Regions from separate parts of the Pradoshia sp. D12 genome, predicted to be linked through region 3. Evidence: predicted binding sites of a transcription regulator. Region 3 holds the regulator's gene; each other region holds the start of a gene.
What was found. Region 3 encodes LexA, which represses DNA repair genes until DNA is damaged. Its sites were predicted from a motif close to CGAACATATGTTCG; they were not measured.

Region 1: a site for LexA is predicted at 4,381-4,394, ahead of uvrB (excinuclease ABC subunit UvrB). Genes of this name have one in related genera too.
Region 2: a site for LexA is predicted at 1,616-1,629, ahead of F7984_RS04450 (YhjD family protein). Genes of this name have one in related genera too.
Region 4: a site for LexA is predicted at 1,826-1,839, ahead of recA (recombinase RecA). Genes of this name have one in related genera too.

Annotation. Positions count from the first base shown of each region.
Region 1 covers NZ_CP044545.1:3,559,525-3,565,497, reverse strand. The annotation lists gene F7984_RS17215 (glycoside hydrolase family 15 protein) at 1-253, opposite strand, end outside; gene F7984_RS17210 (carbohydrate ABC transporter permease) at 290-1,114, opposite strand; gene F7984_RS17205 (carbohydrate ABC transporter permease) at 1,115-2,410, opposite strand; gene F7984_RS17200 (ABC transporter substrate-binding protein) at 2,511-3,797, opposite strand; gene F7984_RS17195 (CsbA family protein) at 4,064-4,291, shown strand; gene uvrB (excinuclease ABC subunit UvrB) at 4,487-5,973, shown strand, end outside.
Region 2 covers NZ_CP044545.1:900,255-906,227, forward strand. The annotation lists gene F7984_RS04440 (IDEAL domain-containing protein) at 107-337, opposite strand; gene F7984_RS04445 (competence protein ComK) at 596-1,192, shown strand; gene F7984_RS04450 (YhjD family protein) at 1,205-1,579, opposite strand; gene F7984_RS04455 (TVP38/TMEM64 family protein) at 1,795-2,406, shown strand; gene F7984_RS19675 (RAxF-45 family protein) at 2,506-2,625, shown strand; gene abc-f (ribosomal protection-like ABC-F family protein) at 2,755-4,647, shown strand; gene F7984_RS04465 (IS1595 family transposase) at 5,244-5,973, opposite strand, start outside.
Region 3 covers NZ_CP044545.1:1,798,680-1,804,652, forward strand. The annotation lists gene F7984_RS08770 (2OG-Fe(II) oxygenase) at 1-292, opposite strand, end outside; gene F7984_RS08775 (helicase-related protein) at 766-3,237, shown strand; gene lexA (transcriptional repressor LexA) at 3,441-4,067, opposite strand; gene F7984_RS08785 (cell division suppressor protein YneA) at 4,221-4,544, shown strand; gene F7984_RS08790 (YneB family resolvase-like protein) at 4,614-5,264, shown strand; gene F7984_RS08795 (DUF896 domain-containing protein) at 5,341-5,571, shown strand; gene tkt (transketolase) at 5,710-5,973, shown strand, end outside.
Region 4 covers NZ_CP044545.1:1,459,561-1,465,533, forward strand. The annotation lists gene pgsA (CDP-diacylglycerol--glycerol-3-phosphate 3-phosphatidyltransferase) at 1-389, shown strand, start outside; gene F7984_RS07200 (competence/damage-inducible protein A) at 433-1,680, shown strand; gene recA (recombinase RecA) at 1,939-2,982, shown strand; gene rny (ribonuclease Y) at 3,518-5,077, shown strand; gene F7984_RS07215 (TIGR00282 family metallophosphoesterase) at 5,189-5,973, shown strand, end outside.

The DNA.
Region 1 (5,973 bases), 1.8 Mb from region 3:
CGAGTGTGGATATGGTTTCTAAAATGTTCGTGCGGTTCATATAGGCTTGTTTATGATTCCAAACATTCTCATGAAGGAAGAAGGTCTTTACCGAGCCTTCAATGCCGCGAATACCTGTATAAAATAGATTTAGATGCTGGGGAAAATCGATATTTGGCCATGTGATCCTTTGCGCCTGCCCATCTTTTGTTAAAGATACCAGCATGCTTGAATTACCAATGATTGCTTCTGTAATATACGGTTTTTTTTCCAACAAAATCCCCCTCAACGTTGAAACAGTACATTCGTTTTATCCCTTCACTGATCCTGATGTCAAACCGGATACTATTTTTCTTTGGAAAATCAACACCAATATAACAATTGGAATGGTGACGATGACAGTTGCTGCCGTTATATCACCCCAAGGAATGGTGTAATCACTTTGGTAAAGGGATATACCTACTGGTACAGTTCGTGCTGCTTCTTTTGAATTAATAGTTAAAGCAAATAAATATTCATTCCAAGCTGCGATAAATACAAGGATGGCTGTCGTAAATACGCCGGGTGCAGCCAATGGGAAAATGATTCTTCTAAAGGTTTGAAATGGTGTAGCACCATCCATCTTCGCTGATTCCTCAAGATCCTTTGGTATTTTCTGAAAGAACGTGGATAATAGCCAAATAGCCAAAGGTAAGCTGAATGTAATATAGGGAATCACCAACCCTGTATACGTATTACGTAAATTGAAGTCGGTTACAAAGTTATAGATTGGTGAAATAATAGCGATATGCGGAAACATAGATGATGCTAGTATTACAGCAAATATAATACCCTTTCCTTTAATCGGTAAACGTGTTAACGCATAAGCTGCAAATGATGCAAACGTGATGGCGATTACGGTCGTAACGGTAGAAACGATTAAACTATTTTTCATGTAACCGAGCAGGGGCCTTGAAGTTAAAGCAGATTTATATGAATCTAGAGATGGATTCTTGGACCACCATTTATACGAGGCAAAAATTTCACCCGGTTCTTTTAAGGATGTAAGAAAGACCCAGAGAAATGGGAACATGATAACAAAGATAAAAAGAGCAATCGACACATAGAAAAGTATGGTTTTTACAGGCTTCTTCATTTAATTTTCCCCCTTTCCGTTTATGCGGTCTCCAAATAGGTCAGAACCTATGAATTTAATGTAAATCAGACTGATAATCGCCACTGAAACAAACACAATCATCGAGAGGACGGAGCCTTCGCCGAAATTTTGTTGAGCGAATAAGGTTTTATATGCATATATGGTAATCACTTCTGTTGAATTTGCAGGTCCGCCGCCTGTTAAGACGAAAATAAGGTCAAATACTCTGAACGCATCAAGTGTACGGAAGAGCAGGGCAACAAGAATGCTGGATTTTAATAAAGGTAGTGTTATTCTGCGGAATTGGTACCACTTGCTTGCTCCATCGACTGAAGCAGCTTCATAAACATCCTTGGGGATGGTCTGCAAGCCCGCTAACAATAACAAAGCCATATAGGGTGTTGTTTTCCATATATCCGTTAGAATAACAGACGCCATCGCTCCGGCACCTGTGCTTAATAAATCCCCGGCGTTTGAAATAATATGAAGCTCTTCGAACAAGTGGGCGATAATACCTGATTGCCCATCATAGAGGAACATCCACATCATCGCTGATACAGCGGTAGGGATCGCCCAGGGAATTAATACAACTGCTCTGACCGCACCTCTGCCAAAGAACGCTCGATTAATTAATAAGGCAATGGCTAATCCAATCACCAATTCAAAAAAGACTGTAATAACTGTGAAAATCATCGTATTGGATAACGATTTCCACATGCGTGCATCAGATAGGTATTTACTGTAGTTACCTAACCCAACAAAGTTTTCCTTCAAAATAGAATCAGAGACAGAAGCAGATAAAGCAGCTGTATCCTTTGCAAGTTCTGACTGCTCTCCCTCGATCGCTTTCAATTCACCACTGATGGATTTTAAATCAGCTTTATAGGCTTCTGCTGTATCCTCATTAATGGAGGCATATTTTTCATCTTTCTCCTTAATAGGTTCAAAGTTGGCAACCTTTTTCTCTACATATTCATATTGCTTTTCGATATCGGATTCATTTAAAAGTTTTTGATGATTTTTTTCAATGAGTTCTGCCCATTGGCTGGATTTATCGCTATTCAATTCTTCTAGATTTTTTTGTAGATAATAATAATCAGTGGCATACCGTTCAAGGTCAACTTGAGAAGATAGCATTCGTACGGATTTCTCTGGAGTATTCAATCGATAATCAAACATACTGTTCCAAAAAGACATGGCAATTGGATAGAGAACAACAATTCCAATTAGTATAAGAGAAGGGATAATCATGGCATATCCTAATTGTCGTTCGGATAGCGAAAATTTCTTTTTCATATCATTACTCCTTTCAGGATGGACTTCAAAAGCTAAAAAATAGGAGACAAGCTTTTGTGCCCATCTCCCTCCCATTGCCGTTCCTATTAGGCTAAGTTATCTATTCCTTCAATGCAGCCTTCATTTTCGATTCCATATTTTCAATGGCTTCATCAACTGTAATATCCTTTGTTAATGCTTTAGAAATTTCGATTTGCAAAATATCCGATATTTCCTGGTAATTTGGAGTAACCGGCCTAGGTACAGCGTTTTCTAGTGTTTCAACAAAAGACTTTTCTTTGAAAACAGGAGCCGCATCCTGTACTTCCTTATCCTCATATAAAGCTTTTATGGTTGGAGCACGTCCGCCTTCGGTCGCAGAGATTTTTTGTCCTTCTTCCCCAGTCATGAATTTCACAAATTCCCATGATTCTTTTGGATGATCAGTATAGCGGTTAATCATGGCCATATAGCCTCCGAGTGTCGAAGCTGAGCCTGAATCACCAGCAGGCAAGGAGGTAAAGGCAAAGTTGCCAGCTACCTTTGAGGTACTTTTATCAGCAGCTGTTTTTTCCATATAGGGCCAGTTGCGTGCGAATACAGTTTGGCCTTCTTTAAAGGCAGATTCAGTTTCCGTTTCGGTAAAAGTTAAAATGTTATTTGGCATGAAATCTGCGTTTGCAATTTCAACCATTTTACTAAGTCCTTTTTTGGCTTCTGGACTGTTAATGACGACTTCATTGTTTTCATCGATGATTTTGCCGCCGTAGGAGGCAATGAATTCCATGGCGTTCACAACAATACCTTCATATTGCTTTGCTTGGAAGACAAAGCCTGAGCTTGTGCCTTCTTTCCCGTTTCCTTCTTTAGCCATTTCTATCAACTCATCCCATGTTTTTGGGGGTTCGCTAACCAAATCTGTTCGATAATAAAGAATACCGGCATCTGAGTATTTTGGCAGAGCCCATTGCTTGCCTTCAAATTTCCCGGCTTCAACTGGACCGGGGAAGTAGTCTTCGAGATTTATTTTATCCTGATCGATGAAGCGGTCTAATTCCATCGCATAGTTAGCTTGGGCGAACTCTGCCGGCCAAACAACATCTGCATCAAATACATCAATTTCAGCACTTTTACTACTGAATGCGGTTACATATTGATCGTGCTGTTGAGTAGAACTATTCGGCATTTCCTGATAGTTTACCTTAATATTCGGATGTTTTTTCTCGAATGCTTCTATCAGTTTTTCTGTACTGCCTGTCGTATCGACTCCTCTGGCATATGTAATTTCAACTGTTTCTTCTTTTGAATCGTTCTCATCATTAGAGGTTTCTTCGGCATCCGAACATGCTGTTAAGGCAATCCCTAAGAAAGCAGCAGAAGAGATGGATAACCATTTTTTAAGTTTCATATTTTCCCTCCTATATTAATGAATACTTGCTTCTTTATAAATTCCTTTAGATTTGGTTAACGAAACCTAATTTTGGATAAAATTTCATACATGATCCTAAAGGCCTATGGACACATTTGAAGTCAGAGGGGTGCCAAATGGAGGGCCAGTCAGCGATTAACTTAGTATCCTGCTGGATTAATCACATGAAATGTAATATATTTGTAGCTGAATAGAATTGCTGGAAAATAGCTGCGTGATTCCAGAGGAAGCAGGTGAGACCTCAGATGAAGATTTTAATAGCTCTTTTAGCTCCAGGTTTATTAGTTGTGCTCTTTTCAAGAGTGACATATAGCTGCATAGTCGGTTTGTGTTTAACGGTTGCCCTAATCGCCGCATCAGCGTATAAAGGCTATACATCATCCTGGCCTCTGATTATAATTGACGCATTTTCATTAACGGCCGGGTATTGGTATTCTCAGCGCATGATCAAAAGAACACCTAAAAGTGCATAAACAACAGACTGAGTCTTCCATATTATTGAGGAAGACTCTTTTATTTTTTTGCAGGATGGGCATAAATGATATTATTAAAGTTAAAAAAGGGAATGTTTGTTCGCTTTTTATTGGTTTGTTTATAGATGATTGTGGTAAAATATTGTTATCAAATAAAACGAGACTTGAGATGAAAATGATGAAAGGGGCTTTTGTGTGAGTAAACAATTTGAATTGGTTTCCAAGTATACTCCTCAAGGAGACCAGCCAACTGCAATTAAAGAGCTAGTGAATGGAATTAATAATGGCGTTAAGCATCAAACGCTGCTTGGCGCTACTGGAACCGGAAAAACATTCACGATTTCAAACGTGATAAAAGAGACTAATAAGCCCACCCTTATCATTGCTCATAATAAGACGCTTGCTGGACAGCTGTACAGTGAATTTAAAGAGTTCTTTCCGAATAATGCAGTCGAGTATTTTGTCAGTTACTATGACTACTATCAGCCTGAAGCGTATGTACCTCAGACTGATACCTTTATAGAAAAGGACGCCAGTATTAATGATGAGATAGATAAACTGCGCCACTCTGCAACATCTGCATTATTTGAGCGGAAGGATGTCATTATTATTGCCAGTGTGTCCTGTATTTATGGCTTGGGTTCTCCAGAAGAATACGGGGAAATGGTTTTATCCATACGAGTTGGCATGGAAATGGAGCGGAATCAGCTATTACGTAAATTGGTCGACATTCAATATGAACGAAATGATATTAACTTTCAACGCGGAGCATTTCGAGTAAGAGGAGATGTAGTAGAGATTTTTCCAGTCTCAAAGGATGAACACTGTGTACGTGTTGAATTTTTCGGCGATGAAGTGGAACGGATCAGAGAGGTGGATGCGCTGACTGGAGAAATTATCGGCGAAAGAGATCATGTAGCTATCTTCCCTGCATCCCACTTCGTTACAAGAGAAGAAAAGATGAGGATTGCTATTCAAAATATTGAGACGGAATTGGAAGAGCAGCTCACCTTTTTAAGAGGTGAAGGAAAGCTTCTCGAAGCACAGCGGTTGGAGCAAAGAACCCGTTACGATCTTGAAATGATGAGAGAAATGGGCTTTTGTTCAGGAATCGAGAACTATTCCCGACATCTGACCTTAAGGCCGCCGGGCTCTACCCCCTATACCCTTATCGATTATTTCCCTAAAGACTTTTTAATGGTTATAGATGAATCCCATGTTACAGTCCCGCAGGTTCGCGGAATGTATAATGGAGACCGCGCCCGGAAAGAGGTACTTGTCAATCATGGTTTCCGTTTGCCGTCCGCAATGGATAATAGGCCTTTGCAATTTCAGGAGTTTGAAGAACATGTCAACCAGATTGTTTATGTATCTGCTACACCGGGGCCTTATGAACAGGAGCATTCACCGGAAATGGTTGAACAGATTATCCGTCCAACAGGACTGCTGGATCCAACTATTGATGTTCGCCCGATTGAAGGTCAAATTGATGACTTGTTAGGGGAAATTAACGAGAGAATCACAAGGGATGAGCGTGTCCTAATCACTACATTGACTAAGAAAATGTCTGAGGATTTAACGGATTATTTAAAAGAGCTTGGCATCAAGGTTCAATATTTACACTCTGAGATTAAAACACTCGAACGAATCGAAATCATCAGAGATCTGCGTCTTGGAAAATA
Region 2 (5,973 bases), 900 kb from region 3:
ACCGTGATTAAAGAGTGAAAACAAGAAAATCACAGGGCGGGATTAAATGATCCTCGCTCTGTGATTTTGTTTATACACCGTATTTATTCGTTACAAGTTGTTTGAATTAATTCCCAAAGTTTTTCTCCAATTCAATTAGCTCGGCGGAAAGTTTCATAAATGCTTCTTTGTCCTTATTGTCCAAGGCATGATCGATTTCTTCTTTCAGTTTCCTATGTGCATGGGTTAGTTGAGCTTCGTAAATCATCATATCCATCAGTAGATCTTCCATGGTCCCCTGGTCAACAGTCACATCAACAGCTTTTACGATATCTGTATTTGCTTTTTCGTGATTCATGGATATCCCCCCGTTGCTTTTTTTTATTATAAGTCAGATGAAAAGAAAAATCAACTAAATATTTAAATTATTCAGAAAATTTACTTTGGTAGTTTGAAATAGTTATTTATCATATACCCAGAATATAAAATGAATTAACCGTAACAATCATGGGGGTTCTGGGTTAAAATTGAAATTTTGGTGAATAAACCAATTATTTTAAAATATTATGTTATATTGAAATTGTAGTTTAATTGCAGGATTTATAAGGAGGAAGCTATGGAAAAGAACGTGATTACCAGGAGAGAGGATTACGAAATAAGTCCATTTACATTTGCTGTTGTTCCAGTAGAATACGGATCGAAAACGTATTCTAAAGTGATTGAATTTGATGAAGAAATTTTAGTACCTTTTAGGCCATCGGAAGTAGTAAAATCCAGCTGTGATTATTTTGGGGCTGATTATCCTGGGAGGTGCCAGTCGACGAAAAAGCTCCTCGGTATCTCGCATAAAGTGCCGATATCGTTAGAAGCGGCTAATCGATTATTCTTTTTTCCTACTACATCTCCTGCAAAAGAATCATGTATTTGGCTTTCTTATGAACACATTGTATCCAGAGTTAAGATTGACGCGACTAAAACCCAAATTAATTTTCATAATAAGCAATCTATCGTTGTTCCAGTTTCATATAGTATCATTGAAAACCAGATGCTCAGAACTGCAATGCTGAAGTCGAAGCTGCTTCAAACCTTAGCAGAGACGGAGCGAAAGACACATTATTTATATAACGCCATGCAAGTTAATGATAGGAATTCGGATTTCCAAGCAAAGCATGGTTTAATGCATTCATCAAATAGTTATAAGGAAGGTCGATGAAACTTATTGCTGTTAATTTTTCAGTTGGTCAGTCCACTGCTTCAAAAAATAATACTCCAGTAATTCCTGTACTTTATTTCGAATACGGGGATTGAAATAATTATGGTATTCCTCATAGCCTTTATACAGAAATAAAAAGGAGGTGAATGATTCGTCTCTTTTTGTTTCTTCCACTTTGAGTTGATGTGTCCTCATATAGTGGCTTGCTTGCTTCAATTCTGCTTGGACCTGTTTCATGGTTTCATCAATTAATAATATGTATGGTTGTTTTAATTTAAGGGGCGATGCTTTTACCACTTGAAGGTCTCGGGCAAGTACGGTGAGGACCATGGGTAGATAGATCGCTTTTTCCATTATATTGCGCTCTTCTGTAGGGATGCGGGTCATGTAAATCGCGTCCTTTCAATGTCTGTAAAAAAAAAACGAACGTATGTTCCTATATAGAATAATCGCTTTTCACATTTTTGACAAGTTTATTTTCTAACTAATTCTCTCCTTACAGCAATCTGATATAATAGGGGTAAGGATTGTTTCAATCTAATGTATATGGGGATATTTATATAGTATGGACTGAATTTGTTATTTGTTTGTGAGGAGAGACTATGGATCTTAATTGGTTAACAGAATGGCTAACATTGGAGCATTTAGCCGAATTAATAAGTGATTATAGAAACTTAGGTCCCATTCCGGGATTGTTGCTCCCGTTTGTTGAAGCGTTCCTTCCTTTTTTGCCTTTGTTTGTTTTTGTGACGGCTAATGCCAATGCTTTTGGCTTATGGATTGGATTTCTTCTCTCCTGGACAGGTGCTGTCGCTGGTGCGATGGTTGTGTTTTATTTGTCCAGAAAATATGGAAAGAAAAAAGCCCTTTCATTTTTACATAGACATTCGGCTGTGCAAAAAGCGATGCTCTGGATCAATCATCATGGATTTGGCCCGTTGTTTATCTTGCTTTGTTTCCCATTCACTCCTTCCGCGATCGTAAATATAGTTTGCGGATTATCTGACATTAGTCCAAAACAATATATGCTTGCTGTCTTTGCAGGGAAATTGGTCATGATCTTTACTATTAGTTATATTGGCCATGACATTATGTCTTTAATTCGCGAACCAGTAAAAAGTATTATTGTTGGTATCGTCATTTTCCTTTTATGGCTAGTAGGCAAACAAGTAGAAATCCGTTTGAATCGGGTGGAACAGAAGGACCATTCGTAGAATGGAAGGATATCTGTGAAGAGTGAAAAAAGCAGTTGTTAATAGTTGACTGAAAGTTTATAATTATAACTAAATTATTCCATTAAAGGAGGTGTAGAGATGAATCGTTCTGTGAAGGTATGTTTGCAATGGCTTGAAAACTTGTCATTGATCCGTGCCATTTTTCATGTGCAATTTCGCCAAGGGGGTAGTCTGCCCTTTTCAGGAAATTTCATATGAAAAAGAACGATAATAAGTCTCTATACCCTTGATAAAATAGGAATTCAAAAGCCATGGGGAAGTCTTATATCGACTTTCCTATGGCTTTTTTTCATGTACAGGGTATGAGCATGAGAGGGGTTCATACACATGATTGTATGCAGTGTACAGCAAATTGAAAAAAACTATGGCGGAACAAAGCTATTTGAAAATATTACGTTTGAGATCAAGGAAGGAGAACGAGTTGGATTCGTCGGTCGGAATGGCTGTGGGAAATCAACAATTCTAAAAATGATAGCAGGCGTCGAAACAATTGATGAGGGGGCTATTCACATTAAAAAGGGTGCAGCAATAGGCTTGCTGTCACAAATCCCTGACTTTACTGACGGCATCACGGTATATGAATGCTTGCAATCTGCTTTTGGCCATATGATTGAGCTGAAGGAGAGACTGGATAAATTAGAACATAGTATGGCTACTGAGACCAATGATAGCTCATTGGCTCGCAGTATAGAACAGTATGGAGAAGTTCAGGAGCAGTTTGAACGGCTTGGTGGCTATGAGATGGATAGCACGATTATGAAGATAGCCAATGGGCTGATGCTCGATTTGATGCTCGATAAACGTTTTGTTTCCTTAAGCGGAGGTGAGAAAACAAAAGTTTGTTTAGGAGTGCTGCTTCTGCAAAAGCCAGATCTCCTATTGTTGGATGAACCAACCAATCACCTGGATATTGGTGCAGTTGAATGGCTTGAAGGATTCCTCGAAGACTATGATGGGACAGTTCTGATTGTCTCGCATGATCGATTTTTCCTGGATCGAACAGTTAAGAGGATTTTAGATTTGGACGATGGAGAGGTATTCGTATACGAAGGAAACTACTCTGAATTCGTGCAAGCAAAAGAAAAGCGGCTTTTGGAAGAATTTAATCAATATAAGGAACAGCAGAAGAAAATCAAAAAAATGAAGGAAGCGATAAAACGATTGCGGGAATGGGCCAATCAGGCGAATCCACCGAGTGAAGGATTGCATAAACGTGCCCGCAATATGGAACGTGCCTTAGAGAGAATGGAGAAAATTAAACGGCCCATTTTAGAAAGACGTAAAATGGATCTAGACTTCGACCAATCTGAGCGAAGCGGTAAAGATGTCCTGCAGCTTCATGGAATTACGAAGCGATTTGGTACGCAAACACTGTTTGAGAATATGAACCTGCTTGTTCAATACGGTGAACGAATTGCGATTGTTGGTGCTAACGGCACCGGGAAATCAACCATTCTTAAACTGGTTCTGAATGAGTTTACACCTGACGTTGGAGAGGTCAAACTGGGCAGCAATGTGAAGATTGGATACTTGTCTCAACAGCTATTTCAAGAAGGAAAAGACATGACCGTTTTGGAGGCCTTCCGCCAAGAGGTCCATGTTACAGAAGGGGAAGCCCGTCATATTCTGGCCCGGTTCCTTTTCTATGGTTTTCAAGTCTTTCAAAAGGTAGAAAAATTAAGCGGGGGTGAGCGTATGAGATTACGACTCGCTCAGCTAATGTACCAGGATATTAATTTATTGATACTGGATGAACCAACGAATCATTTGGATATTGATTCGAGAGAAGTGCTGGAAGAAGCATTAAGTGAATTTTCGGGGACCATTATTGTGGTCAGCCATGATCGATACTTGCTGAATAAGCTATTTCAAAAAACATATTGGCTACAAAATCGAATATTACAGGTTTATTTAGGAAATTACTCTTGGGCGAGAGAGCATATGCTTGCAGATATGTTACAAGTAAAGCAAGCAAGTCAATTGGTGACTCAGAGTCAGAGTAATGTGAAGCTTGTACACCATGTAATTTCGAATGAGACTTACGAATCACTGGAGAAAAAAATTGATAAAGTGGAACATCGCTTATCAGAAATCATTCGTGATATGGAGAAGGAGACAGCGGTAGAAGCACTTCAACTACTATATGTAAAAAAGAAAGAAGCAGAAGAAGTACGTGAAGACCTTTATGAAGAATTGGATAGGTTGGATTGTGGAGAGTAGATCACCTAAAATAAATCAAATAAAGGCTGAAGAGACGGCAAGCTAATGATTGCCGTCTTTTTCTTGCTTTTGAAAAAGAAATTGTGCAGGGAAAAAGTGGAATTTGTCGAATGAGATTGTTGTAGGCGAAGTGATTGATATTTTTATTTTTGGCTCTTTTCGTATAGATTGTTGCTTTTAGGTACAAAAAGGAATTATTTTCTTTTTATGGTATATTATAATATAAATGAAATAGGTGAGTAAATAATAGGAGGTTGAGAATTATGAGGGAAAAATGTATTAAATGCGAGTCGGCAATGGTTGAAGCTAAATTAGATAGCTACCCAATCAGGGTTTATAAATCAACAGAGAAGGCGAACTCAAAAACTATGAGTGAGGTCTCTCCTTGCTATGTTTGTTCTAACTGTGGCTTTATAGAACTTTACGCTTTAAATCCTGAAAAATTGAGTTAAAGCCAGCTTTAACTGAATAAGAAATACAGTCGTTCCGACATAGGAATGGCTGTTTTTTAATACCTCATTCAGGGATACTGAATATTACAAGTGCAATAGGTTTATTCCTTCACGTTCGGTACAGAAACTTAATAAAAATTGAAGTTACATTATCCCTCTTAATGTATTTACAGTTGTTTTATCAGATTTCTGACAGGCAGAAATAAGCATTTGATTGACTCGTTCATCAAGTGCTATTTTTTTGCCAATTTCAAGCCATCGGAACCAATAGAGATAGTTGTCCAGATATTTCGTTGCAACACCTTGAAAACGTTCCATCCAAATTTTTAGGCGATTATGAAAGTTATTGACGTGCTGAATGTGGTATATGCCTTTCTTTACACGCTGTTTTTGTCGCTCATTGACCGTTTCGTGCTGTAATCCCTTTACCTTTGCAAACTTTTTATAATTGGTTGCGGTATCTGTACATAACAAAGCAGACGGGTGAATATACTCACCTATCACAGCGTCAATTTCTTCGGCTTTTACACGCCCTGTTCCTGCTTTACGAGCAATTACACTACCATTACGGTCTTGTGCAACAACAACAGCAATTTTAAGGTTAGAAACCCCTCTTTTTTCGTCTTTTTCTCCACGCTTCTTGGGTTTTCTATGGGTGATTTCGTTACCTTTCATAGACTCACGAAAGAAGGTTTCGTCACTCTCAACGATACCTTGCAATTGATTAAATCCAAGACTTCCTAATGCGTTCAAGATTTTATGTCTCCAATAGAATGCAGTAGAGATGTGTATATGAAGTTTTTCAGCGATTTTTGGTAGGGTGTATCCTTCTACCATTAGTTCAATGTATTTCACCCATTTTTCGGGGTAGCGA
Region 3 (5,973 bases):
GTTTTTCAATGCGTAAAACGGTTTCATTTTGGGCATCTTCAATGAAAGCACCTGTACTCGTACGCATACCGTTTACTTCACGGGTTGCTCCAACGGTTGAACGTTTCATATCTTGCTTCGCTAACTCTATCAATGTATCGCATTCCTCGTCGCTTAACACGTTTCCCAATACCACAACAAGTGGTTCACCGTGACGAGCTAAGATAGGAATTCGTCTGTTCTCTGTCTCAATGAAATGACCTGTGTGGGGGAAAATAGGCGTTTCTTTTTGTGGATGAATGGTCGTTGTCATATATTGCTTCCTCTCCCATCTTTTCTCTGTTCCATTTGTTATTTTATCATGTATTTTAATAAACCCGATTAGAATTCTCATAATTATTTTTGGAAGAGTAAATTTCAAAATAATAATATATGAGTTTGAATTTGAAGAAAGGAAGCCGAAATTTTAGTTCAAGAACTTTATAAATCAAAACTCCTCAATGAATGGGGAGTTTATTTTGTTTAATACTTTACTTTTGCTGTATATACAGAAAATGCGCCATCAAAGCAAACACAATGGAACAATTATGATTGATCCGGTGATATTATATGTATGATTTATATAAAGTAATGAATCAAGTGGATTTAATACAAAAATTAAGAAAAAAATTAATGTAGAACATAATAATATTATGTAAACTAATGTATTAAATTTATAGATATGCGGGTAATCGTATATATTAGCCTTATAAGAGAATTTTTATGGCGTTGAAGGAGAACGGAATAATGGACATATTAAATAAAGGGTATAAAGAAGCAGTTGAAAAAGCAAAAAATGACATTCTGAATGATATTTCCTTATATATGGAAGAAAGTGAAACAAAGCCTGCAGTTAATGATTATTTGGAAAGCAGAGAACGTTATTTGAATCAGATTTGGAATTTAGCATGGAAGAGTCGAACGCTTCAGCGGATGAATAGAACTGAAAAAATTAAATTTTTGGGTCTTCGTGGTATAGAAACAGAAGGAGCATCCAAGAAAGCAATTAATAAAATGGTTGAACAAGAACTGAGTGGATTAAAATCCTTTGATATGAAAAGTTGGATCCAAGATTACTTTGGAGAAACAGATGAACGATGGAATGAATTATTTGAATCAGTAAAGTTAAAAAAATTGAAAGCAAATTATGAGAATATCGTTATAAAAGATGAGGCCTTAAGTATTTTGAGCAGTAACAAGCTTTATTTTTATTTAAAGCTCAGATATAAAGTGGCAAATCAATTACAAAAGGATATAGCAAATGTGAAGGGGTTCAATCAAGCTCAATTTGAAACGCTCAACGACCTCTTATATTGGGGATATGATGTATACCAGGATGATTCTGTTTTTGACGAATATATTTATCAAAATCTGATCGATACCTTTGTTTACGAAACCATATACCCATTTATACTATCAGAATTGCCGAATCAGATCATAAACCAATATGAAAATTTGTTTAAAGGGTCGATTAATCATAAGCTGATCAGGCAATTGATTGGGGGAAATATTAGTGAATTTCAATGGGAATATGAAAGTGAAATAGAGCAGGAATTGATTGAGGACCTTATAGATGTTCGAAACCACCCGGACGAATTTGATATACAAATGCCGTTATACCATACTCAGCACAAAGAGAGAATTGAAAAAAGAGAACAGAAATTAGAAGAGCTGAGGAAACAGGAAGAAATAAAGCAAAAGAAACTGGATGACATTTTTGGTGTTGAATACAAGACGACCGTTTATAGCAACACTAAATATATTCTGCATATAGGAGAAACAAATACCGGTAAAACTTATCAGGCACTAAATAGATTAAGGATAGCTGCATCTGGTATATACCTGGCACCTTTAAGGCTATTGGCACTTGAAGTATATGAAACGCTTAAAAACAACGGAATTGCCTGTGCATTAAAGACAGGTGAAGAAGAAAAAGATATTGCAAATGCCACGCATTATTCCTGCACAATTGAAATGTTTACCGAGAAAGATGAATTCGACGTCATGGTTATAGACGAAGCGCAAATGATCGCAGATAAGGATCGTGGGTTTTCTTGGTTTAGAGCTATTAATAAAGCGCGTGCTCGGGAAGTTCACATTATAGGCAGTCACAACTCTAAAAGGATGATTTTAAATCTGCTTCAGGGAAATGATATTGAAATTCATGAATACAAACGTGATATACCGCTGATTGTAGAGAAAAAACCTTTTAAGATTGAACATACCAAGGCAGGAGATGCATTGATTGTATTTTCTCGAAATAAAGTGCTTCAAACCGCTTCAAAGCTGGAAAGAAACGGCCATAAAGTAAGTGTGATCTATGGAAGTATGCCTCCTGAGACAAGAGCTAAACAAATTCAGAGGTTTATTAACAGGGAGACGCGAGTGATTGTATCAACAGATGCTATCGGAATGGGGCTCAATCTACCAATTAGGCGGGTCGTTTTTCTGGAAAATGATAAATTTGATGGCACGAGAAGACGTTTATTGACCTCCCAGGAAGTAAAGCAGTTAGCAGGCCGTGCCGGCCGTAAAGGTATATATAATGAAGGAAGAGTGGCATTTACTGATCAAATTGGTTTAATGAAACGGTTGTTGAATGGTGAAGACCGGCCAATCAGTACATTTACAATAGCTCCTACACAGGGTGTATTTGAACGCTTTAAACGTTATCATTCCAGCTTTGATCAATTCTTTGAATTATGGGATGAATTTAAAAATCCTGCCGGAACAACAAAAGCACCGCTTACTCAGGAAAAAGCTTTATATCATTTAATTCGCCATGAACAAATAGAAGGACGAATGTCGATAACTGATTTATACGGTTTTCTGCATTTACCTTTTTCAGCGAATGAGGAGAGCCTTGTTAATCAATGGCTCTATAATATGAAAGCCATTGTGGATAGAAGAGAATTGAGAGAGCCTTTAATAAAGAAAGATTCCTTGGATGAACTTGAATTATCTTATAAATCAGTAGGATTGCATTTATTGTTTTTGTATAAATTAGATAGAAGAAGTGAAACGGTCTATTGGGAGCGAGTAAGAGAAGAAATCAGTTCAGATGCACATAATCAGTTAAGAAAAGGGGTTAAAAAATATCAAACAAAATGTCGGTCATGCAATAAGCCGTTAAGCTGGAATTATCCATTTGCTATTTGTCAGTCGTGTTATGAAGAGAGTAAACGATCAAGATACTATTACAAAGGATGGGATATATAGGACCTTCAAGCTTGCAATCATAATGGTTGCAAGCTTTTTGTATTACATAATTATATTATGTAAACAACGAGATAAATAAAAGCGTTAATCTATTTATAAAGTGGAATATGCCAATCTTTAAATGCATAAGTTTAATAGAGAAAATAGAGATAATAGATTTTAAACACATAAGTAGAACCGGCTGAAAGCCGGTCCCATCGTTCTTATTGAATATTTCTGTATAACCCGATCACTTTACCGAGGATGCTGACATTTTGTAGAATGATAGGCTCGAGCATAGAATTTTCCGGCTGCAGACGGAAATGAGTATCTTCTTTAAAGAAACGTTTTACGGTAGCTTCATCATCTTCAGTCATGGCTACGACAATTTCACCATTGTTTGCTGTATGCTGCTGGCGAACAATAACATAGTCACCGTTAAGTATTCCAGCTTCAATCATACTGTCACCCATAATTTCAAGCATAAACACATTTTCATCGGCAGGAGCCATATGCTCAGGTAGAGGGAAGTATTCTTCAATATTTTCGATAGCTGTAATAGGCTGCCCTGCAGTTACTTTCCCGATTAATGGTACATTAACTGAGTTTGTTTTTGGAATATGGTCATGTGGATCCATATCCAGGATTTCAATAGCACGCGGTTTTGTAGGATCCCGTCTGATGAGTCCTTTGCTTTCCAATCGCGCTAAGTGACCATGAACTGTGGAACTTGAAGCCAGTCCGACTGCTTCGCCAATTTCTCGAACGGAAGGTGGATAGCCCTTCGTTTTTACCTCTTCTTTAATATATAGCAAAATATCCTGTTGCCGTTTGGATAATTTAGTAGTCATCTCCCGCACCTCTTTTAGCTTTTCTTGTTTTTAGTATATCATTTCCTGTTTAACAGTACAAACATAAGTTCGTTTTTTGTGTTGACACAAAACGTTTGTTCGGTTTATACTTAGTTTATATTAAACGAACATACATTCGATGGGGGTTTATTTATGAAAAAATTATGGACTTCTTATAGCTATTCAATCTTGTTTTTTATAGGTCTTTTCTTATTAATAACTACAATGATAGTAACAAATATTGAAGCACCAAAAGACGATTATCAACAAATTACGGTTAAAAAAGGAGATACAGTTTGGGATATGGCTGAACGTTTTAACGGCAGTAAAATGACACAGACTGAATTTGTCTCTTGGGTTCAGGAAAATAATGACTTGCACATTAATCATATAAAGGAAGGGCAAACGATTGTGATTCCTGTAAAGAAAATGAACGAAAGCACAGAAATGCTACACTTAGCAGATTCTGATAAATAACTATATAATCAGAAAGGTCGGGAATGTTTCCCGGCCTTATCTATATGTAAAGAAGAATGGTGATAGAAAATGAAGGTTGGAATTTATTGCAGAGTCAGCACAGATAAAAGTTCACAGGAAACATCACTGGAAAGGCAGGAGCAGGAGTTAACAAGACTGGCTGCCATAAAAGGGTTCGAGGTTGTAATAATCGAGAAAGAACAAGCCAGTGGATATGATTTAGAACGAGAAGGCATTCTAATCTTGCTGGAAAAAATGAAAAATAGAGAAATCGAGGGTCTCTTGATTCAGGATGAAACAAGACTTGGCAGAGGAAATGCCAAGATTGCTCTATTACATTGCATCTATAAAGAAGGAGTTAAATTATATACGGTTACTCATAATGGTGAGCTTGAGGTTTCTGAAACAGATGCCATGATTTTGCAAATCATTAGTATAGTAGAGGAATATCAGCGAAAATTGCAAAACAGTAAAATCAGAAGAGGGATGAAACGAGCCATTGAAAATGGATATAAACCGCAAAGAAATTTAGCAAATCAACATCTTGGAGGCGGAAGAGAAAGGTCAGAGGTACCTTTACAAGAGGTCATTGAGCTGCGTATTAAAGGATTAACATTTGCTGAAATTACGGAGAATTTAAACAGAAAAGGCTATGATCTCTCTAAAGCCACTATTCACCGAAGATATTCAGAATATAGGAAAAAGAATACTAATCAATAGTTCCTTCTTGAAAATCCAGCGGTTTTTCTATACGATGACAATATCTACTTATATTTTATATAGAAGGAGCAATACCATGCTGCCAATGCATAAAATTAAAAGAATTAATGAATTATCTAAGAAATCAAAAACAGTTGGGCTTACAAAAGAAGAAGCCACTGAACAATCTCTTCTAAGGAAAGAGTATTTGGAAACCTTTCGTACTTCAATGAGAAATACGGTTGAAGGTTTGACCATTATCGATCCAGAAGGTAAGGATGTCACACCTGAAAAAATAAAAAAATTACGTAATAAAAAATTACATTAAGGGTATAGGATAATAGGCTAGACTCCAAAAAAATAGTTTAAGGAGTGACGATTTTGTAGCATTTACCAACAAAGTCTTGTCAACCTGTTTATACTTCATTAATATAAATTAGAAGGTTAATCTGAAAGGATGTAGGCAATGTTCACAGAAAAAGATAATTTATCTATCACAGCTATTCGTACACTTTCAATCGATGCAATTGAAAAAGCTAATTCAGGTCACCCTGGTATGCCTATGGGAGCTGCTCCTATGGCTTATACACTTTGGACCAAATTCATGAACCATAATCCAAAAAATCCGGATTGGTTTAACCGTGATCGTTTTGTATTATCAGCAGGACATGGTTCCATGCTTTTATACAGCTTATTGCACTTATCAGGTTATGGCCTTGATATGGAAGAA
Region 4 (5,973 bases), 340 kb from region 3:
GAAAACATAATCTGGTCACAACCCTTGGAAAGTTTCTTGATCCGTTGGCAGATAAACTTCTTGTATCTGCAGCATTAATTATCCTTGTAGGATACGAGTTGGCCCCTGCTTGGATTGTTATTTTAATTATCAGCCGTGAATTTGCGGTAACAGGTCTTCGCCTGGTTCTAGCCGGTGAAGGTGAAGTGGTTGCAGCGAATCAATTGGGTAAAATTAAAACATGGACTCAAATCATAGCTATAGCTGCATTACTATTGCATAATCTACCATTTGCGTGGATTAATTTCCCGTTTGCTGATATAGCTCTTTACGTAGCCTTATTCTTTACTCTATGGTCTGGCTGGGATTACTTTGCTAAGAATAAACATGCGTTTTTAAATTCTAAATAAGGGTATCATTCTAAATATAACTTGTTAAATGGCGGGTGACAGAATGAATGCAGAATTAATAGCGGTAGGCTCTGAGTTATTACTTGGACAGATTGCAAATACCAATGCTCAGTTTATATCAAAAAGCCTGGCAGAGATAGGTATTAACGTATATTACCATACAGTAGTTGGGGATAATCCTGTACGATTAAAAAAGGCTATTGAAATTGCAGAATCCCGAGCAAATCTCATAATATACACTGGTGGGTTGGGACCAACAAAGGATGATATAACAAAAGAAGTTGTAGCTGCCCATATAGGTAAAACATTAATAACAGACCAAAAAGCTATGGAAAATATTGAAGAATATTTCAAGAAAATAAAACGGGTGATGACAGAAAACAACCGGAAGCAAGCATTGGTTATTGGAGGATCGGAAGTATTCCCTAATCAAAATGGAATGGCTCCCGGAATGGTTGTGTCTCATGGGGATATTCTTCACATTTTATTACCAGGTCCTCCAAGTGAAATGCAGCCAATGCATCAAAATTTTGCAGTTCCTTATCTTTTGAGATTAATGGACAGGGTGGAGCGTATAGATTCCCGAGTCCTCCGTTTCTTTGGTATTGGGGAATCACAGCTTGAAACAGATATAGAAGATTTACTGGATCAGCAAAGTAATCCGACAATAGCGCCTCTTGCCTCAGATGGAGAGGTAACTCTTCGTATTACAGCTAAACATGAATCTATTGAAGAAGCTGACAAACTATTAAAAGAGACAGAAGAAAAAATTCTTTCGCGTGTGGGAGAATATTTTTACGGATATGATGATGCGACTATTATGACTGAACTTATCAATCTTTTAAAAGAAAATGAGCTTACAATATCGGCAGCAGAAAGCTTAACCGGCGGAATGTTTCAGGAAAAAATGACGGATATACAGGGAGCCGGTTTAATCCTTAAGGGCGGTATTGTTGTTTATACCAATGAAGCAAAGGAAAAGCTTTTGAAGGTCGAACAATCAACCATCGACCAATATGGAGTTGTCAGTGAGCAATGTGCTATGGAAATGGCTGATAATATTAAAGCCATGCTCCAATCTGATATTGGGATTAGTTTTACTGGAGTAGCTGGACCAGATGAATTGGAAGGTCATCCGGTAGGGACTGTTTATATCGGTATAGCCATTTCCGGTCAGAAAACGTACGCAAAGAGATTGGACTTAGGCGGTATGCGTGAGGTTAATCGGGTAAGAAGCATGAAGTATGGCTGTCATTTTCTTATCCGAAAGTTGAGAGAGTTATATGCATAATAGAAAACCCCAACTTATATGGTTGGGGATTTCTATTGTTTATAAAATTGAGATAATTTTAGTTTTACTTTAATTACTGCTAAAAGCATTCTGTTTGCTAGAGAGTTTCTTTAAATTTATTAGCAAAATTACCATTAAAACAATACGAATAAATGTTCGCTTTTTTACTTGTTAAATGGGGACAGATGAGGTATAGTATAAATAAGTTCTAAATTATACATGTAATGTTTTTATATAGATATGGGGAGGAAATAAACTGTGAGTGAACGTCAAGCTGCGCTCGATATGGCGCTAAAACAAATTGAAAAGCAATTTGGTAAAGGTTCAGTAATGAAGCTGGGGGAAAGAGCAGACAGAAAGGTTTCTACCATTCCAAGTGGTTCGCTTGCTCTTGATTCAGCCCTCGGTGTGGGTGGATATCCAAGAGGTAGAATAATTGAGATTTATGGACCGGAGAGTTCCGGTAAAACGACAGTAGCTTTACATGCAATTGCTGAAGTACAGGCACAGGGTGGACAAGCAGCATTTATTGATGCAGAACATGCTTTAGATCCGGCATATGCACAAAAGCTTGGCGTAAATATAGATGAATTATTACTTTCCCAACCAGATACAGGTGAACAGGCATTGGAAATTGCTGAGGCGCTTGTACGAAGTGGTGCAATTGATATTATCGTTGTTGACTCAGTGGCTGCTTTAGTACCAAAAGCTGAGATTGAAGGTGAAATGGGAGATTCTCATATGGGTCTACAAGCCCGTTTAATGTCTCAGGCTCTTCGTAAACTTTCTGGATCCATTAATAAATCTAACACCATAGCAATCTTTATCAACCAAATCCGTGAGAAGATTGGTGTTATGTTTGGTAACCCAGAAACAACTCCAGGTGGTCGTGCTCTTAAGTTCTATTCTACGGTTCGCCTTGAAGTAAGACGTGCAGAACAACTGAAACAGGGAAATGATATTGTAGGGAACAGGACTAAAGTAAAGGTTGTTAAAAATAAAGTGGCTCCACCTTTCAAAGTGGCAGAACTTGATATTATGTATGGTGAGGGTATTTCCAAAGAAGGAGAAATCATCGACATTGGTTCTGAATTGGATATTATTGAAAAGAGTGGGTCTTGGTACTCATATAATGGAGATCGCTTAGGACAGGGAAGAGAGAATGCGAAGCTCTTCTTAAAAGAAAATCCAGATGTTCGGGATGAAATTTCCATTAAAATCCGCTCAGCCTATGGATTAAACGGTGAAGCGAAAGTGGTTGAAGCAGCAGAGGAAATGGATAAATTTGATTTACCTGAATAAGTAGTTTGTAATGGGCAAACCTGATTATGGGTTTGCTCTTTCTATAGGTGGGCCTCAGGGTGTGTTTTATTATAAATTTAGCTGTTTCTGAAGAGAATCATGAAAGAAATAATATTTAGGTAGTATAGTGACTGGCAGAGTATGATCAATCAGTAAGTGTTGTTTGAGAAAAATCTATAACTTTATTAGAAAAGATGCGAAAAACAAATAATTTCTTCGGCTTTTGTACTTTTACTCAACTTAATGGGAAGCGGCTGTCTTAAAGTGGAGAGTATTATTAGAAACTATGACCTAGGTGGATAGGGTCACGAAAATTGTATATCTGTCTGTATTTTCTAAAAACGATTAAAAGAGCGTCAGGACTTGCTCTTGACAACAAATTTTCATAACTTTACAATAGAAATGTATTAATATCTTTTTTTATGACATGCCTAAAAGCGATTGTGCTGTATATTTTTAGATGATGTACATGCCAGAATTGAAAACAATGTAGTAAAAGAGATTAAAAAAGTTAATAGCAAGAGGAGGTGTAATGATGGATCCAATCGCTATCATCTCCATTTTGCTTGGCCTAATTGTTGGTGCAGTTGTTGGCTATTTGTTAAGAAGATCTATAGCTGAATCTAAAATATCCGGCGCAACGAACGCAGCTGAAAAAATTATTGAGGACGCAAAGCGTGAAGCGGACGCCTTGAAAAAGGAATCCCTTCTTGAAGCAAAGGATGAGATTCATAAGCTTCGGACTGATGCTGAAAAGGAAGTTCGTGATCGACGAACTGAATTACAGAGACAGGAAAATCGAATTCTACAAAAAGAAGAGAATCTGGACCGTAAAGCAGACTCTCAAGATAAACGTGAGGCTTTATTGGAGAAGAAAGAAGATTCTCTGAACCAAAGACAACAGCATATTGAACAGATGGAAAGCAAAGTGGACGAGATAATTCAAGCTCAAAGTTCTGAACTTGAACGTATTTCTAGCCTGACTAGAGAAGAAGCAAAAGCCATTATCCTTGATCGTGTTGAGAAAGAGCTATCACATGATATTGCAATCATGATGAAAGAGAGCGATAACCGAGCGAAGGAAGAAGCAGACAAAAAGGCACGTGAAATCTTGTCACTTGCGATTCAACGTTGTGCAGCAGATCATGTGGCCGAAACGACCGTTTCTGTTGTTAATCTTCCAAATGATGAAATGAAAGGTCGAATTATCGGTCGAGAAGGACGTAATATTCGAACACTTGAAACGTTGACGGGAATCGATTTAATTATTGATGATACACCTGAAGCTGTCATTTTATCTGGATTTGATCCAATTAGACGTGAAACTGCAAGACTTGCCCTTGAAAAGCTTGTTCAGGATGGGCGTATCCATCCGGCTCGTATTGAAGAAATGGTTGATAAAGCAAGAAGGGAAGTCGATGAGCATATCCGTGAAATCGGTGAGCAAACAACATTTGAAGTTGGGGTTCATGGCTTACACCCAGATTTAATAAAAATTCTTGGCCGCTTAAGATACCGTACAAGCTATGGTCAGAATGTGCTTAAACATTCGATGGAAGTAGCTTATTTATCCGGCTTGATGGCAGCAGAACTTGGTCAAGATATTACATTGGCAAAGCGCGCTGGACTATTGCATGATATCGGTAAAGCGATTGACCATGAAGTAGAAGGAAGCCATGTGGAAATAGGAGTGGAACTTGCTACGAAGTACAAGGAACATCCTGTTGTCATTAATAGTATTGCTTCTCACCATGGAGACGCCGAACCAAAATCTATAATTGCCATTCTGGTAGCAGCTGCTGATGCATTATCTGCAGCTAGACCTGGAGCTAGAAGTGAAACGCTTGAAAACTATATTCGTCGCCTTGAAAAACTTGAGGATATTTCTGAATCCTATGAAGGTGTTGAAAAATCATTTGCAATCCAGGCAGGACGAGAAGTTCGTATTATTGTTAAGCCTGAAAGTATTGATGATTTAGAGGCACACCGATTAGCCAGAGATATTAGAAAACGTATTGAAGATGAACTGGACTATCCGGGACATATTAAAGTGACGGTTATTCGTGAGACCAGAGCAGTTGAATATGCAAAATAAAGCGGTGTTCCTCACCGCTTTATTTTTTTGGAGATCGAAACTTTTTTAAACAAAAAAGTTAAACTATACCAAAGATAATCTTGGCCTAGTTTCAAAGAAAGGAAAGCGAAAATGAGGTTATTATTTATAGGGGATATTGTTGGATCACCTGGAAGAGCAATGGTGAAAGAATATTTAGGGAAGTTAAAGGAAAAATATAGACCGCAGTTTGTCATCATTAATGGAGAAAATGCTGCAGCTGGAAGAGGGATTACCCAAAAAATTTATAAAGAATTACTTGAGTACGGAGCTAATATCATTACACTTGGTAATCATTCCTGGGACAATCGTGATATTTTTGAATTTATAGGAGAAGCAAAATATCTGGTGCGCCCTGGGAATTTTCCGGAGGGAACACCGGGCACGGGACTTTCCTTTGTTAAGATGAATCAGTTTGAATTGGCTGTTATTAACCTGCAGGGCAGAACCTTTATGCCTGCGCTTGATGATCCATTTTTATGTGCAGATAAATTGGTAGAAGAGGCCAGTAAGCGAACGCCATTTATATTTGTTGACATGCATGCTGAAGCAACCAGTGAAAAACAGGCAATGGGATGGTATCTGGATGGACGAGTGTCAGCGGTAGTTGGGACCCATACACATGTCCAAACAGCTGATAACCGAATTCTGCCTAAAGGAACTGCTTACATGTCTGACGTAGGAATGACAGGGCCTTATGATGGTATTCTAGGAATGGAACGCGATGCTGTCATCAAGAAATTCTTAACAAGCCTGCCTGTGAGATTTGAAGTACCAAAAGAGGGAAGAGCTGTACTTAGTGGTTTAATTATTGATTTAGATCCTAAAACGGGCAAAGCGAAAAAAACTGAGAGAATTTTAATTAATGAAGATCATCC